One region of the Streptomyces sp. NPDC093544 genome, then DNA from elsewhere that is predicted to be linked to it. Evidence: riboswitches for the same ligand, from Rfam matches in the RefSeq annotation. Region 1 holds a riboswitch; the other holds the start of a gene.
The links. Region 1 has a riboswitch for S-adenosylmethionine ahead of AB0N66_RS37820 (putative leader peptide). Riboswitches for the same ligand answer to the same signal wherever they lie in the genome.
Positions count from the first base shown of each region.

Region 2: it holds a riboswitch for S-adenosylmethionine, as region 1 does, so the genes downstream of both, thrC (threonine synthase) here and AB0N66_RS37820 (putative leader peptide) in region 1, are expected to answer to the same signal.

Region 1 is NZ_JBFBEA010000036.1:69,585-76,979, reverse strand. Features, by position in the region: gene AB0N66_RS37835 (LLM class flavin-dependent oxidoreductase) at 1-809, opposite strand, end outside; gene AB0N66_RS37830 (NtaA/DmoA family FMN-dependent monooxygenase) at 806-2,194, opposite strand; gene AB0N66_RS37825 (LLM class flavin-dependent oxidoreductase) at 2,213-3,457, opposite strand; gene AB0N66_RS37820 (putative leader peptide) at 3,534-3,650, opposite strand; SAM riboswitch class IV at 3,698-3,811, opposite strand; SAM riboswitch class IV at 4,028-4,173, shown strand; gene AB0N66_RS37815 (putative leader peptide) at 4,210-4,275, shown strand; gene AB0N66_RS37810 (glutathione S-transferase C-terminal domain-containing protein) at 4,368-5,147, shown strand; gene AB0N66_RS37805 (peptidoglycan-binding protein) at 5,167-5,859, opposite strand; gene AB0N66_RS37800 (SpoIIE family protein phosphatase) at 6,137-7,395, shown strand, end outside.
Region 2 is NZ_JBFBEA010000007.1:344,317-351,711, reverse strand. Features, by position in the region: gene otsB (trehalose-phosphatase) at 11-856, shown strand; gene AB0N66_RS13340 (trehalose-6-phosphate synthase) at 853-2,292, opposite strand; gene AB0N66_RS13335 (glucosyl-3-phosphoglycerate synthase) at 2,369-3,343, opposite strand; SAM riboswitch class I at 3,523-3,670, shown strand; gene thrC (threonine synthase) at 3,688-5,016, shown strand; gene AB0N66_RS13325 (MoaD/ThiS family protein) at 5,013-5,288, shown strand; gene AB0N66_RS13320 (cold-shock protein) at 5,758-5,967, shown strand; gene groL (chaperonin GroEL) at 6,327-7,395, shown strand, end outside.

The DNA.
Region 1 (7,395 bases):
ACCGGCTCCAGGCCCAGCCTCTTCTGGAACGCCAACTGCCCCTCGAAGACCGGCCGGTAGGCGGCTATCGCCTCCTGCGACGTACGCGCCGCGAGGTAGCCCGCCGACCCGGCACCGACCGCGATCCGGGCCGGGTCGTGACCGTAGTGCTCCCACCGCTCCCGGTAGTAGCGGATCAACTCGGCATACGGCTCTATGGGGTTGGTGACGTTCGCCGAGAACAGCGGGTCGCCGTAGCGGGCGGCGAGGTCCACCGACTCCTTGCTGGTCGCGCTGCCGTGCCAGACCCGGATTGGCTGCTGGAACGGCCGGGGCCACACCTCGGCCTCGTTCAGCTCGGGGCGGAAGCGGGTCGCGGCGGTCACCTTGTCCTGCCGCCAGATCTGCCGGAACACCTCGTAGCCCTCGGCGTTACGGTCCCACTGGTCCTCGGGCGTGACGTGGAACAGCTCCCGCTGAGCGGTGCCGTTGCCCTTGCCGATGATCAACTCCAGCCGTCCGCCGGACAGATGGTCCAGCGTCGCGTAGTCCTCGTACGCGCGCACCGGGTCCAGGAGGCTGAGCGTGGTGACCGCCGTGAACAGGCGGATCCGGGAGGTGAGCGCCGCGATGTGGCTGAGTACGACGGGCGGCGAGGAGGAGATGAACGGCCGCTCGTGCCGCTCCCCCACGCCGAAGCCGTCGAAGCCCAACTCCTCGGCGAGCAGCGCGTTGTCGATGACCTCGCGAAAACGCGCGTTGGTCGGTTTCCGCACGCCGGTCACCGGGTCCGGCGCGTGCACGATCAGGGTGATGGCGAGGAACTTCATGATGCGACCCGCTCGGCAGGCGCGTCGGCGTCGGGGTGGGCCAGGCCGAGGTGGTCGCGCAGGGTCGTGCCCTCGTACTCCGTGCGGAAGACGCCGCGTTCCTGGAGCAGCGGGACGACGGTGTCGGCGAAGCCGTCGAGGCCGCCCGGAGTGATGTGCGGGACGAGGATGAAGCCGTCGCTGGCGTCCGCCTGGACGAAGTCGTTGATGGTCTCGGCGATGGTGGCCGGGGAGCCGACGAACGACTGACGGTTGCCGGTCTCGATGACGAGGTCGCGGATGGACCACTTGTTGGCGGCCGCGCGCTCCCGCCACTCGCGGGCGGTGGCCAGCGGGTCGCGGTACATCCGTACCTGGGCACGCCCTCGGGCGATGGTGTGCTCGCCCGGGTCCGGGTCGATGTCGGGAAGCGGGCCGTCCGGGTCGTACGCGGACAGGTCGCGGTTCCAGACGAACTCGAGGTGCTTGATGGCGGTGGCGCCGCTGACCTGTTGGCGCCGCACCGCGCGGGAGATCTCCTCCGCCTCGGCGTCCGTGTCACCGAGGACGAAGGTGGCGGCGGGCAGGATCAGCAGCTGGTCGTGGGTGCGGCCGTGCCGGGCCAGGCGCCCCTTGACGTCCGTGTAGAACGCCTGCCCCTCCTTGAGGGTGCTGTACCGGCTGAAGATCGCGTCCGCGCCGGCGGCGGCGAACTCGCGTCCTTCGTCGGAGTCTCCGGCCTGGAAGATGACCGGGCGGCCCTGCGGGCTGCGCGGCACATTGAACTGCCCCTCGATGTCGAAGTGCTGCCCCTTGTGCACGAATGCGCCGGCCTTCGCGTCCCGCAGGAAGGTGCCGCTCCCCTGGTCGGCGACGATCTCGTCCCTGTGCCAGGAGTCGAACAGTTCGTTGGTGGTGGCCAGGAACTCCTTGGCCCGGGAGTACCGCTCGTCCTGCGGGAGGAAGCCGCCGCGGCGGAAGTTCTCACCGGTGAAGGCGTCCCAGGAGGTGACGACGTTCCAGGCGGCTCGCCCGCCGGAGAGGTGGTCGAGGCTCGCGAACTGACGGGCCACCTCATAGGGCTCGTTGAACGTGGAGTTGATGGTGCCGGTCAGGCCGAGATGCTCGGTGACGGCGGCGAGTGCGGTGAGGATGGTGAAGGTGTCGGGCCGTCCGACGACGTCCAAGTCGTAGATCTTGCCGCCCTGTTCGCGCAGCCGCAGGCCTTCGGCGAGGAACAGGAAGTCGAACTTGGCGCGTTCGGCGGTCCGCGCGAAGTGCGCGAAGGAGCTGAACTCGATGTGGCTGCCGGCCGCGGGGTCGCTCCACACGGTGGTGTTGTTGACGCCGGGGAAATGCGCCGCGAGGTGGATCTGCTTGAGCGGCTTGTCCGTTGACTTGCTCATGAGTGAGGTCCCTCCGGCTCAGACGTGGGCGGCGTAGCGGTTGGCGGGGCGGGCGAGCCCCAGCAGCCCGCGCAGGGTGTCGGCCTCGTACGAGTGCCGGAAGGCGTTGCGGCGCTGGAGTTCGGGGACCAGACCCTGGGTGATCGCCGGGAGGTCGTGGCCGGCGACGGCAGGACGCAGCCGGAAGCCGGTCAGCCCGGACTGCTGCAACTCCTGCAGAAGGTCGGCCAGTTGTACGGGGGTGCCGGTGAACACCCGTGCGTCGCTGGTGTACGGATAGCCCGCGAGGGCGTCGAGACGCTCTCGCCGGTCCACCGCGGCGGTGGGGTCGTTGTCCAGGAACACCACCAGGTCACCGAAGAGGTTCAGCGGCTCCTCGGCGCGCCCGGCCGCCTCCTGTTCGGTGCGGACCGCGGCGATGATGGCACGCGCCTCCTCGACGTCGTGCGGAGTGACGTATCCGATGTCGGCGCTGCGACCGAGCAGCCGGAACGGCGCGCCCCCCGCGGACCCATGGGCCAGCGCGGTGACCAGGGGCTGACCCTGCGGCGGACGGGGCGTGATCGAGGGGCCCTTGACACTGAAGTGCTTGCCCTCGAAGTCGATGTAGTGGAGTTTGTCGCGGTCGACGAAGCGGCCGGTGGCGACGTCCCGGATCTCCGCGTCGTCCTCCCAGCTGTCCCACAGCCGGCGCACCGCCTCGACGTAGTCGCTGACCTCGTCGAAGAGATCGACGATCAACTCCTGCAGGGCCGGGGTTTCCAGGTCTTCGATACGGAGCTCCGGGAACGTACGGCGGCCGAAGTGAGCGGCCTCGTATCGCCGCGCGGACGCCTGCACCCGCACGCCCGCGCGGCCGGTGCTCACATAGTCGAGAGTGGCGATGGCCTTGGATATATGGAAGGGCTCTGTATGTGTGGCCACTACGGTCGGCACCAGCCCTATGTGGCTGGTCAGCGGTGCGACGCGGGCGGCGATGAGGACGGCGTCGAGTCGGCCGCGTACCTGGTCGGTGCGTGCGTCCGGTTCGCTGAGTCGCGCGGACTGCGGACCGAGCCCGTCCTCGATGGTCACGAAGTCGAGCAGGCCGCGCTCGGCCTCGGTGATCAGGTCGGTCCAGTACGAGGCGGTGAACAGATCGTGGGGGCGGGACACCGGTTCCCGCCAGGCGGCCGGGTGCCAGCCCGCGCCGTCGAGGGCGACAGCCAGGTGCAGTGCGGCGGGAGAAGAAGAGGAAGAGGGCGACGACGTTGACGAGGACACGAAAGGGGTGCCTTCCTGATCGACCGTATGAGATCGCCGGGCCTCGACTGAGAGGGTGCGGCGGCGGGGTGACAGGTCAGGGACGACAGAGCGCGCCGGCCACGCGCTGAAGGTCGATGTGCGGCCGGGAGTACAGGTGCACGCGAGGGCGCGGGGCGAGAACCAGGACAAGAAGACGGGGCACGGTCTGCATGTCCGTCACCTCCGCCCTTCCGGCTCGGCGGGCTGGAGGCCGCGCCGGCATCGCGCTTGCGGAACCCGGGGCGGGTACCGCCTGGTCGTCACCTGGAGCACCCCGCCGCGGAGGAGGGTTGCCGGTCAGCAAGCCAGGGCTTGACGCTGACGCTCATAACCTGCTGGGGACGTTACGGGAGGCCACAGCGGTGCGCAATGCCCAGGGATCATGCTCGTTCTCACATCGCAATGCGTCCTCAGCAGGGACAACCACCGGGCCGCGCAATCTGTTCCGCGCTGCCCGTTCGGCCTGATGCACGCCGGATGACCACCTGGTGAGACTGCGCCGCAGGCCTTCTTGACGGCCTCACGGAGCGCACCGACACTGACGGGGACGGTCACGATTGTCAGCGCCCTTCGGGCAGGTTCTTCCTGTCCGTGAGGTCAACAGCCCCGGCTCGCTGGCAGGCAACCCTTCCACCGCGACGGGGTGCCCCGGGTGACGACCGGGTTCCGCCGGTGCGGCGGGACAAGCGTGGTCTCGCGTCTCGCGAGCCCCGAGTGTGGGACAGGTGGGAATGGCCAACAGCGGTTTGACGAGGCGCCTGCACATCGATTTGTTGCGTGTCTCCAGCGCCTACTAGTCCGAGCGATCCGGACCGGTACGTAGCGCAGTCACTCCGTTCCGCCGCGGTGCCCACAAGGTGGCCGTGGCCTCCCCATCCCATGGAGAGTCATGTCCGAGACAATCTCGCACGCCTCAAACACCGGTACCTCCAGCACATGTACCTCAACTCCGTGCGTCCCCGGCTCACTTGACGCGGTCCCTCACCCCCGGATCACCGCGACACCGTCCGCACGCCCGCACCGCTTCCGCAGCCGTATCGGAGTCGGTCTCGCCGGCGGCTTCTACCCGGCGCCGCACCGGTACGAGTTGTATCTGTCCGCGCATTGTCCCCTCTCGCTGCGGGTCTCCATCACCCACGGCCTGCTGGGTCTCAAGGACTCGGTCGCCACCACACTCCTGGCGCTCCCCGCCGACACCCCCTCCGCGTTCGTCTCACTGCGCGGGGCGTACGAGGCCACCTGGCACCACTACGACGGTCCGCTGACCGCCCCCGCGCTGTGCGACCGGTGGAGCGGACGCGTCGTCAGCAACCACACGCCGGACATCCTGCGCGATCTCGGCGACCTCTTCGCCGACCGGGCCGGATCCTGTCACTCCCCGCTCCGCCCGTCGGAACTCGCGGCGGACATCGACGCCCTGCGCGACCTCCTCGACCGTGATGTCACGCCGAGTGCGCCGTCGGCGGAACGGTCGGCGGCTCTCGACCTGCTGAACCGTCAACTCGCGTCTGGTCCCTACGCGTTGGGCAAGGAACTGACCGCGGCGGATGTGGACCTCTGGGTCGCCCTCGTCCAGCTCGAAGCGGAGCACGACCTCTCCTCATACGCACTCCTCCAGGACTATGTGCGACGTCTCGACGCCCACCCGGCCTTCCAACGACAGCTGTAGCCGCAAGCAGGAATGCTCGTCACGTACGGGATTCCAGGGCGGCCCGGGTGTCGTTGCCGTAGACGCCCGTCTCGTCGCCCCGGATCCCGTACCACAGCTGGAAGCGGGCCACGGCCACGGTGAGCGTGGGGTCGTAGGTGCCGCTCGTGGCGCCGCTCTCGTACACGTCCGGGATATCGAGCAGCCGTTCCTGGAGCTCCGTCACATCGGGGCCGCTGTCTCCCTCCCGGAGGGTGCCGGTGCCGTCCGGGTCGGCGGCACCGGAGGGGGCCTGGTCGACGGGTGCCGTGGCGGAGGGGACGGCGCCGGCCTGTGGTCCGCCGTCACCGTCACTCCCGGGCAGCAGCATTGCCAGGGCGAATCCGGTCAGCGCGGCCGCCGCCACCGCGCCGACAACCGCGGCTCGGCGCGGGCCCGTGGCGTGTCCGTGCGCATGGCCGAGTTCAGGCCCGGGCGGTGTTGCGGGCCTCGTCTCCCCGCCGGCGGCATAGTTCTCGCCGGCTATGGTGGGCGGCAGCTCCTCAGTCTCACCCTGGTGCGCCGACGATAATCTGATCGACTCATAGCCTTCGTCCGGGCCGACACCCTGCTGATCCTCACGGAACTCCCTCACCAGTTCCGCGAGGGCCTCCGTCCGGCGGCGTTGCTGGACGTAGGTGGGTACGAGCGCCGGGCGGCGCACAGGCTGCTCACCTTCGGGCGGTATCGACACACTGCTCTCCTTCCGTGCGCGCGGTCTCCCGCCATCCCCGTGGAGAGATACGGAGGCACCGGCACGGGAGTTCAACCGACGCCGACGACCTCGTCGTCGCCGGACGGAAGAACTACGCGCAAACGCGGAACGTCACCCGTTCTGGTCACTGTCCGTAGTTCTGGCCGTCTTCCGCACATCCCGCCGTGCGACGAGCCAGCGCCCGCGCGACAGTCGTACAACGTGAAGAATGGGTGCAAGGGGGTAAGACCACCTTCGGGAAGCGGAGAGGGTCGCGGTGGGTACGAGCAAGGAACGGGATGTGCCGGCCCGGCAGCGCCTCGACATGGCGGACGCCGTGCCACTGCTGCTCGACGCCCGTATGACGGTGACCAGCTGGCCCGCGGACGCCGAACGGCTGCTGGGATACCCGGCCGGCGAGGCACTGGGACGGCTCGCCGCCGACCTGCTGATTCCCGAGGACGCGGCACGGCTCCCGGAGCTGGCCGAGGGGTGCAGCGGTGACGGCGGCTGGGCGGGCCTGCTGTCCGCGCTCCACCGGGACGGGCACCCGCTGAAGCTGATGGTGCGGGCGGTCCCCCTACGGCCGAGCGAAGGCCCGGCACGCTGGGTGGTGCTGCTCGCCGACCTGGCCGACGGCCCCGGCTGGCACATGAGCCGCTCGTTGCTGGAGCGGATCACCGCCGGTTCCCCGGTGGGCATGGCGATCGTGGACACGGACCTGCGGTACGTGTGGTCGAACGAAGCGCTGGAGCAGTTCGGCGGAGACCCGGCCCCGCAACGCCTGGGTCGACGGCTCGCCGATGTGCAGCCGGGCCTCGACGCGGAGCGGATCGAGGCGCAGATGCTCAGGGTGCTGGCGACCGGCGAGCCGGTGGTCGCCTACGAGCACGTGGGCCGCGTACGCTCCGCGCCGCACCGCGAGACGTCGCACGCCATGTCGTTCATCCGTTTGGAGGACGACGACGGTAACCCGATAGGTGTCTACTACACCGTCGTCGACATCGGCGAGAGCTACCGCGCCCGACGGCGGCTGGCGCTGCTCGACCGGGCCGGCGAGCACATCGGCCGCAGCCTGGACGTCATGCAGACCGCGCAGGAACTGGCCGATGTCGCCGTGCCGGGGCTGGCCGACTTCGTCGCCGTGGACCTGCTGGAATCCGTACTCAAGGGCGGGGAGCCGGCCCCCGGTCCACGGAGCGACGCGGACACGGTGCCGCTGCGGCGCGCCGGGCATCGGTCGGTGCAGGGTGGGGTCCCGGAAACCGCTGTCGAGATCGGCGAAGTGGCGTCCTACAGGGCGGGGTCTCCCCCGATCAGATGTCTGACGGACGGCGAGTCCTGGCGCGAGGAGCGGCTGGATCCGCAGGCCAGGGAGTGGACCACGAGCGCCCCCGGGAGCCGGGCCGCCTCCTTCCTCGATCTCGGGCTGCACAGCGTGATGATCGTGCCCATCCGCGCCCGCGGCGTCACTCTGGGCATCACCACGTTCTTCCGGCGCAGCCGCCAGGATCCTTTCGACGAGGACGATCTCGG
Region 2 (7,395 bases), on a different contig from region 1:
AAGTCGCCGTATGGCCAGCCATGCGGATCCCCTGCCGATCCCCACCACCCCCGCCGGCCGCGCCGGCCTCGACGCCATCCTCGACCGCCCGGGCCACGTGGTGATCGGGCTCGACTTCGACGGGACGCTCGCGCCGATCGTCGCGGACCCCGAGCAGGCCCGCGCCCACCCGGACGCGGTCCCCGCACTCGCGGCCCTCGCCCCGAAGGTCGCCTCCGTGGCGGTCGTCACCGGCCGGCCGGCCTCCGTGGCGGTCGAGCACGGTGGCTTCGCGGGTGTGCCGGGACTGGAGCACCTGGTCGTGCTCGGGCACTACGGCGCCGAGCGCTGGGACGCGCGGAGCGGCACGGTCAGTGCCCCCGCCCCGCACCCCGGCGTCGCAGCCGTCCGCGCCGAGCTGCCGGGCCTTCTCGACACGGTCGGCGCCTGGAAGGGCACCTGGATCGAGGAGAAAGGCCGGGCCGTCGCCGTCCACACCCGTCGCGCGGCGGACCCGCAGGCGGCGTTCGAGGCCCTGCGCGAGCCCCTCACCGACCTGGCCGGCCGGCACGGCCTGATCGTCGAGCCGGGCCGCATGGTTCTGGAACTCCGCCCGCCGGGGATGGACAAGGGCGTTGCCCTCCTCGCGCACGTCCGCGAGACCGCCGCCGAAGCCGTCCTCTACGCCGGGGACGACCTCGGTGACCTCCCCGCCTTCGCCGCCGTCGACAAGCTCCGCGCCGAAGGCATCCCGGGCCTCCTGGTGTGCAGCGGCAGCGCGGAGGTCACGGAACTGGCGGAGCGGGCCGACCTGGTGGTGGACGGCCCGGCGGGAGTCGTGCAGCTGCTGAGGGCCCTGGCGGCGCGGCTCGGTTAGGGCCTGCCCTCCAACTCCCGCAACTGCTCCAGGAACCACTGCGCCGGAGGCAGCGCAGTCGCCGCGGCAGCGAGCCGCTTCGTGCGCTCCGCTCGCTCCCCCGCCCCCATCGACAACGCCTCGTGCAACGCCCGCGCCGTGCCGACCACGTCGTACGGGTTCACCACGATCGCGTCCTCGCCCAGCTCCTCGTACGCCCCCGCTTCCCGGGACAGCACCAGCACGCACCCCTCGTCGGAGACGACCGGCACCTCCTTGGCGACGAGGTTCATGCCGTCCCGGATGGGGTTGACCAGGGCCACGTCGGCGAGCCGGTACGCGGCGAGGGAGCGGGCGAAGTCGTCCTTGACGTGGAGGACGACCGGGGTCCAACCGGGTGTGCCGTAGGTGGAGTTGATGTCGTCGGCGACCCGTTGCACCTCGGCCGTGTAGTCGCGGTACACGGCGAGGTCCTGCCGGGACGGGTAGGCGAAGGCGACGTGCACGACCCGCTCGCGCCAGTCCGGCTGGTCCTCCAGGAGCTGCCGGTAGGACAGCAGTCCGCGCACGATGTTCTTCGACAGCTCGGTGCGGTCGACCCGCACGATCGCCTTCCGCGGCGCCCCCTCAGCCGTCGCCCCGATCTGCTCACGCAGGGTGGCCATCCGGTCGGCGACATCCGCCTCGTGCGAACGCTTGCGCAGGAAGTCCGCGTCCGCGCCGAGCCCGTGCACGCCGACGCGGGTGTCACCGAGGCCGCCGACCAGCTCCTGCGCGCACGCGGTGAACGCGGACGCCCAGCGGTGGGTGAGGAAGCCGAGGCGGTCCGCGCCGAGCATGCCGCGCAGCACCTGCTCGGCGATGTCGTCGGGGAGCATGCGGAAGTAGTCGACCGGCGCCCACGGCGTGTGCGAGAAGTGCCCGATCCGCAGGTCGGGGCGGAGCTCCCGCAGCATGCCGGGGACCAGGGTGAGGTGGTAGTCCTGTACGACCACCACGGCGCCCTCGGCAGCCTCGTCGGCCAGCGCCCGCGCGAAGGCCCGGTTGTAGGCCTCGTACGACGCCCACTGGCGCCGGAACTCCACGTCGAAGACCGGCTCCAGCGGCGTCTGGTAGAGCATGTGGTGGACGAACCACAGCACCGAGTTGGCGATCCCGTTGTAGGCGTCCGCGTGCACCTCGGCGTCGATGTCCAGCATCCGTACGCCGTCTTCGCCGACCCCGCGCCGTACCGCCTCGCGGTCCCCGTCGCCGAGCACCGAGCACACCCACAGGGCGCCCGCGTCCGGGCCGATCGCCGACAGGCCCGAGACCAGGCCGCCGCCGCCGCGCTTGGCCTGTAGCTCGCCGTCTTCGCGCACGTCGTAGGAGACCGGGCCGCGGTTGGACGCGACGAGGATCCGGTGGGAGCCCTGCGGGGATGCCGTGGAAGCAGCAGTCGAAGCCGTGGAAGCCATACGCCTCAATCTAGCCCGGCCCGGAAACGCTCAAACGTACGGACGGGGTGCCGCGGAGACGTATACCGCCGACGGATTACGCCGCTTTGCGTGACTGATACTCCGAGATTTCCGACATCGGAGGCCGTTCCTCCGTATCGACCGAGTACGTGCGCGGCTCGAAGCCGGACTCGCCCCGTTCGAACTGGGTGATGGCCGGCCGGATGAGGTGGCCGCGGGCGAGCCGGAGCTGTGCGGTGCGATAGATCGCGGCGGACATCCGGCCCAGCGCCTGGCCGTCCTGGTGCCGGTGCTTGCGGACGCCGACGTCGACCTGGGCGAGCGCGTCCAGGCCCACCAGGTGCAGCGCGTCGACGAGCATGCCCAGCTCCACGCCGTATCCGACGGGGAACGGGAGCTGTTCGAGGAGGGTGCGGCGGGCCGCGTACTCGCCGCCGAGCGGCTGGACGAAGCCGGCCAGCTGCGGCCAGTGCATGTTCAGCAGGGGGCGGGCCATCAGTTCGGTCACGCGACCGCCCTGACCGGCCGCAGTTCTGCCGGAGGTGGGTTCACCCGGCAGGTTCAGCGGGCGGTCGTACATCGCCTTGACCAGGTCCACGCCCGGATCGGTGAGCAGCGGCCCCACGATCCCGGAGACGAAGTCCGACGAGAACTCCTTGAGGTCCGCGTCGATGAAGCAAACGATGTCACCGCTCGTCACGAGGAGTGACCGCCACAGGACCTCACCCTTGCCGGGCACGGCCGGGATGCGGGGGAGTATTTCGTCCCGGTGAACGACCCGGGCACCGGCGGCGGCGGCGACCTCGGAGGTGCGGTCCGTCGAGCCCGAGTCGATGACGACGATCTCGTCGACGAGGGGGACTTTGCGAGTCATCAGGTCGCGGCGGATGATGGAGACGATCTCGCCGACCGTCGCCTCCTCGTTGAGCGCGGGCAGGACCACGCTCACCGTGGAGTTGGTGGATCGTTTCGCGGCTATGAGCTTCTTGAGCGGCCGGTCAGTCACGGACCAGGAGCGCGTGCTCAGCCAGCGCTCGACGTCTTCAAGCACGTGCGGCTCTCCCTTGCGTTCATTGGGATGCTTGTGCCCGTCGCCGCGGCAGCGTTTGGTGTGTCGCTGGCATCTCGCGGTTCGGACGGCTCTCTCCACCATCCAGGCCTTCGGTTACAGTCTTGAACAACGCTGATGACCATCGCATGTCGGGGGTCGCTCAGCGCACAACTGAATACCGCTCATCCAGAGGGGCAGAGGGATACGGCCCGTTGAAGCCCCGGCAACCCTCCAGCTGGTTCTTGTCACGTCGACGTGGTGAGGCTCCCGGCTCGGGAAGGTGCCAAATCCGTCTCACGGCGAAGTGCGTCGTGAGGAAGATGAGGAGAAAGGGCCTCGCCTCCATGGCTGCGCAGACAGTTGCAAGCACCACTGCAAACACCACGAACACCGTGACCTCCCCGGATTCCGCGAACTCCGTCGATCTGGGCCCCGCCGCCGCGCTTTCCTGCCGCGAGTGTGGACACCGTGTACCGCTCGGTCCGCTCTTCGCCTGCGAGGAGTGTTTCGGGCCGCTGGAGATCGCGTACGACTTCTCGGCCTACGAGACCGAGGACCTCCGCAAGCGCATCGAAGCGGGCCCCGCGAACATCTGGCGTTACGCGCCGCTCCTGCCGGTCCCGGCGGACGTCGCGGAGAAGCCGAACATCAACCCCGGCTGGACCAAGCTCGTCAAGGCCGACAACCTGGCCCGCGCGCTGGGCGTCACCCCCGGCAAGCTCTTCGTCAAGGACGACTCCGGCAACCCGACGCACTCCTTCAAGGACCGCGTCGTCGCCCAGGCCATCGAGGCCGCCCGCGCCTTCGACTTCACCACCCTCTCCTGCTCCTCCACCGGCAACCTCGCGGGCGCCGTGGGCGCGGCCGCCGCCCGCGCCGGCTTCCGCTCCTGTGTGTTCATCCCGCACGACCTGGAGCAGGGCAAGATCGTCATGGCCGCGGTGTACGGCGGGGAGCTCGTCGGCATCGAGGGCAACTACGACGACGTGAACCGCTTCTGCTCCGAGCTGATCGGCGACCCGGCCGGCGAGGGCTGGGGCTTCGTCAACGTCAACCTGCGGCCGTACTACGCGGAGGGCTCGAAGACCCTCGCGTACGAGATCTGTGAGCAGCTCGGCTGGCAGATCCCCGACCAGCTGGTCATCCCGATCGCCTCCGGCTCCCAGCTCACGAAGATTGACAAGGCTCTTCAGGAGCTGATCAAGCTCGGCCTTGTGGCGGACAAGCCGTACAAGATCTTCGGTGCCCAGGCGGAGGGCTGCTCGCCGGTGTCGGTGGCCTACAAGGCCGGCCACGACGTCGTACGGCCCCAGAAGCCGAACACCATCGCCAAGTCGCTCGCCATCGGCAACCCGGCCGACGGGCCGTACGTGCTCGACATCGCGCGGCGTACCGGCGGCGCCGTGGAGGACGTGAACGACGAGCAGATCGTCGACGCGATCAAGCTCCTCGCGCAGACGGAGGGCATCTTCGCCGAGACCGCGGGTGGCGTGACGGTGGGTGTGGCGAAGAAGCTGATCGAGAACGGTCTGCTCGATCCGACCCTCACCACCGTCGTCCTCAACACCGGCGACGGTCTCAAGACCCTGGACGCGGTGGCCTCGGACACCGGGCTCACCGCGACCATCCGCCCGAACCTGGACTCCTTCCGAGAGGCTGGCCTCGCGTCATGAGCGTCAACGTCCGCATCCCCACCATCCTGCGCACCTACACCGGCGGCAAGGCCGAGGTGTCGGCCGAGGGCGGCACCCTCGGCGAGGTGATCGCCGACCTGGAGCAGAACCACACCGGCATCGCCGCGCGCGTCCTGGATGACCAGGGCAAGCTGCGCCGCTTCGTCAACGTGTACGTGAACGACGACGACGTCCGCTTCGAGCAGGGCCTGGAGACGGCGACGCCGGACGGTGCGGGCGTCTCGATCATTCCGGCCGTCGCCGGAGGCTGACCGTCATCCGCCGTCACGTACGGTGATTGTAGTTACCTTGGGTAATTGCAATCACTGAGAGTTCATCGAATTGCCCCCTCCGTGAGAGAAGCGGAGGGGGCAATTCTGTATGGTTGAGCGCGGTACAGTTGGGGAAGCTGCTTCGCCTTCGAGTTGGTTTTATGCCGGGCGCATATGAGTCCTTGCCCGATGCCCGACAAGAAGTAGCCAAAGTGCCCCGCCTTTTTGAGCCGTTTATGGCATTTACGGGGCCCGACTTGCCCTGAATCTTTGCGAATTCTCCGCATATTCCCGATCGGTCGTGCCCAGAATTCTCGTCCGATTGACCTGTTGCAGAGGGCAGTTGGACAGATACATTCAGCCGCGGTCGACGCGTTCCGGCGCACACCCCCAATCTTTGGGGGGTGAGGTATGACCCGGGCCCGCGAAGTGCGGTCCTGTGCAAGGGCCAGTAATAGGGGAGTTAGGCATGGCTCAGGGCACCGTCAAGTGGTTCAACGCGGAGAAGGGGTACGGCTTCATCGCGGTCGACGGTGGTGCGGATGTATTCGTCCACTACAGCGCGATTCAGATGGACGGCTACCGCACCCTTGAAGAGGGCCAGCGGGTCGAGTTCGAGATCTCGCAGGGCCAGAAAGGGCCGCAGGCGGACATGGTCCGGCTGGCGACCAGCAGCTGAAGCACGCGCCGACTGACTGTTCTGTTCGACGTGACGAAGGGCCCGCATCCCCCGCCAGGGGATGCGGGCCCTTCGGCCTGCCCGCCCGTCCGCGCCTCCGTCGGCCTGTCCCTCTCACCTCTCTTCGCGCCGTGCGCGCCCCCCGCCCCACCTGGGGATCTTCCGGAGTCGCTTGCACTCGGTAGGGGCGAGTGCTAATCATTGGCGTTAGCACTCTGCAGGTGAGAGTGACAACGAGGACCGGGTCAGTGAGGCCCGCAGGCCAAGTGGGGCAAGGAACCACGAGGCACGCAGGCCGTCCGTCGCGGGCGCGGGCGCGGTCCGGAGCAATCCACCCCAGTCCGGGAGGACCACTTCACATGGCCAAGATCATCGCGTTCAACGAGGAGGCGCGGCGCGGTCTCGAGCGCGGGATGAACCAGCTCGCCGACGCCGTCAAGGTCACCCTTGGTCCCAAGGGCCGCAACGTCGTCCTCGAGAAGAAGTGGGGCGCCCCCACGATCACCAACGATGGTGTTTCCATCGCCAAGGAGATCGAGCTCGAGGACCCGTACGAGAAGATCGGCGCTGAGCTGGTCAAGGAAGTCGCCAAGAAGACGGACGACGTCGCCGGCGACGGTACGACCACCGCGACCGTTCTGGCGCAGGCGCTGGTCCGCGAGGGCCTTCGCAACGTAGCCGCGGGTGCCAACCCGATGGCCCTCAAGCGTGGTATCGAGAAGGCCGTCGAGGCCGTCTCCGGTGCCCTCCTTGAGCAGGCCAAGGATGTCGAGACCAAGGAGCAGATCGCTTCCACGGCCTCCATCTCCGCCGCCGACACCCAGATCGGCGAGCTCATCGCCGAGGCTATGGACAAGGTCGGCAAGGAAGGCGTCATCACCGTCGAGGAGTCCCAGACCTTCGGTCTGGAGCTTGAGCTCACCGAGGGTATGCGCTTCGACAAGGGCTACATCTCGGCGTACTTCGCCACCGACATGGAGCGTATGGAGTCCGTCCTGGACGACCCGTACATCCTGATCGCCAACTCGAAGATCGCCAGTGTCAAGGACCTGCTCCCGCTCCTGGAGAAGGTCATGCAGTCGGGCAAGCCGCTGCTGATCATCGCCGAGGACGTCGAGGGCGAGGCTCTGTCGACGCTGGTCGTCAACAAGATCCGTGGCACCTTCAAGTCCGTCGCCGTCAAGGCGCCGGGCTTCGGTGACCGCCGCAAGGCCATGCTCGGCGACATCGCCATCCTCACGGGCGGCGAGGTCATCTCCGAGGAGGTCGGCCTCAAGCTGGAGAACGCGGGTGTCGACCTGCTGGGCCGTGCCCGCAAGGTCGTCATCACCAAGGACGAGACGACGATCGTCGACGGCTCCGGCTCTGCCGACCAGGTCGCCGGCCGGGTCAACCAGATCCGCGCCGAGATCGAGAACTCCGACTCGG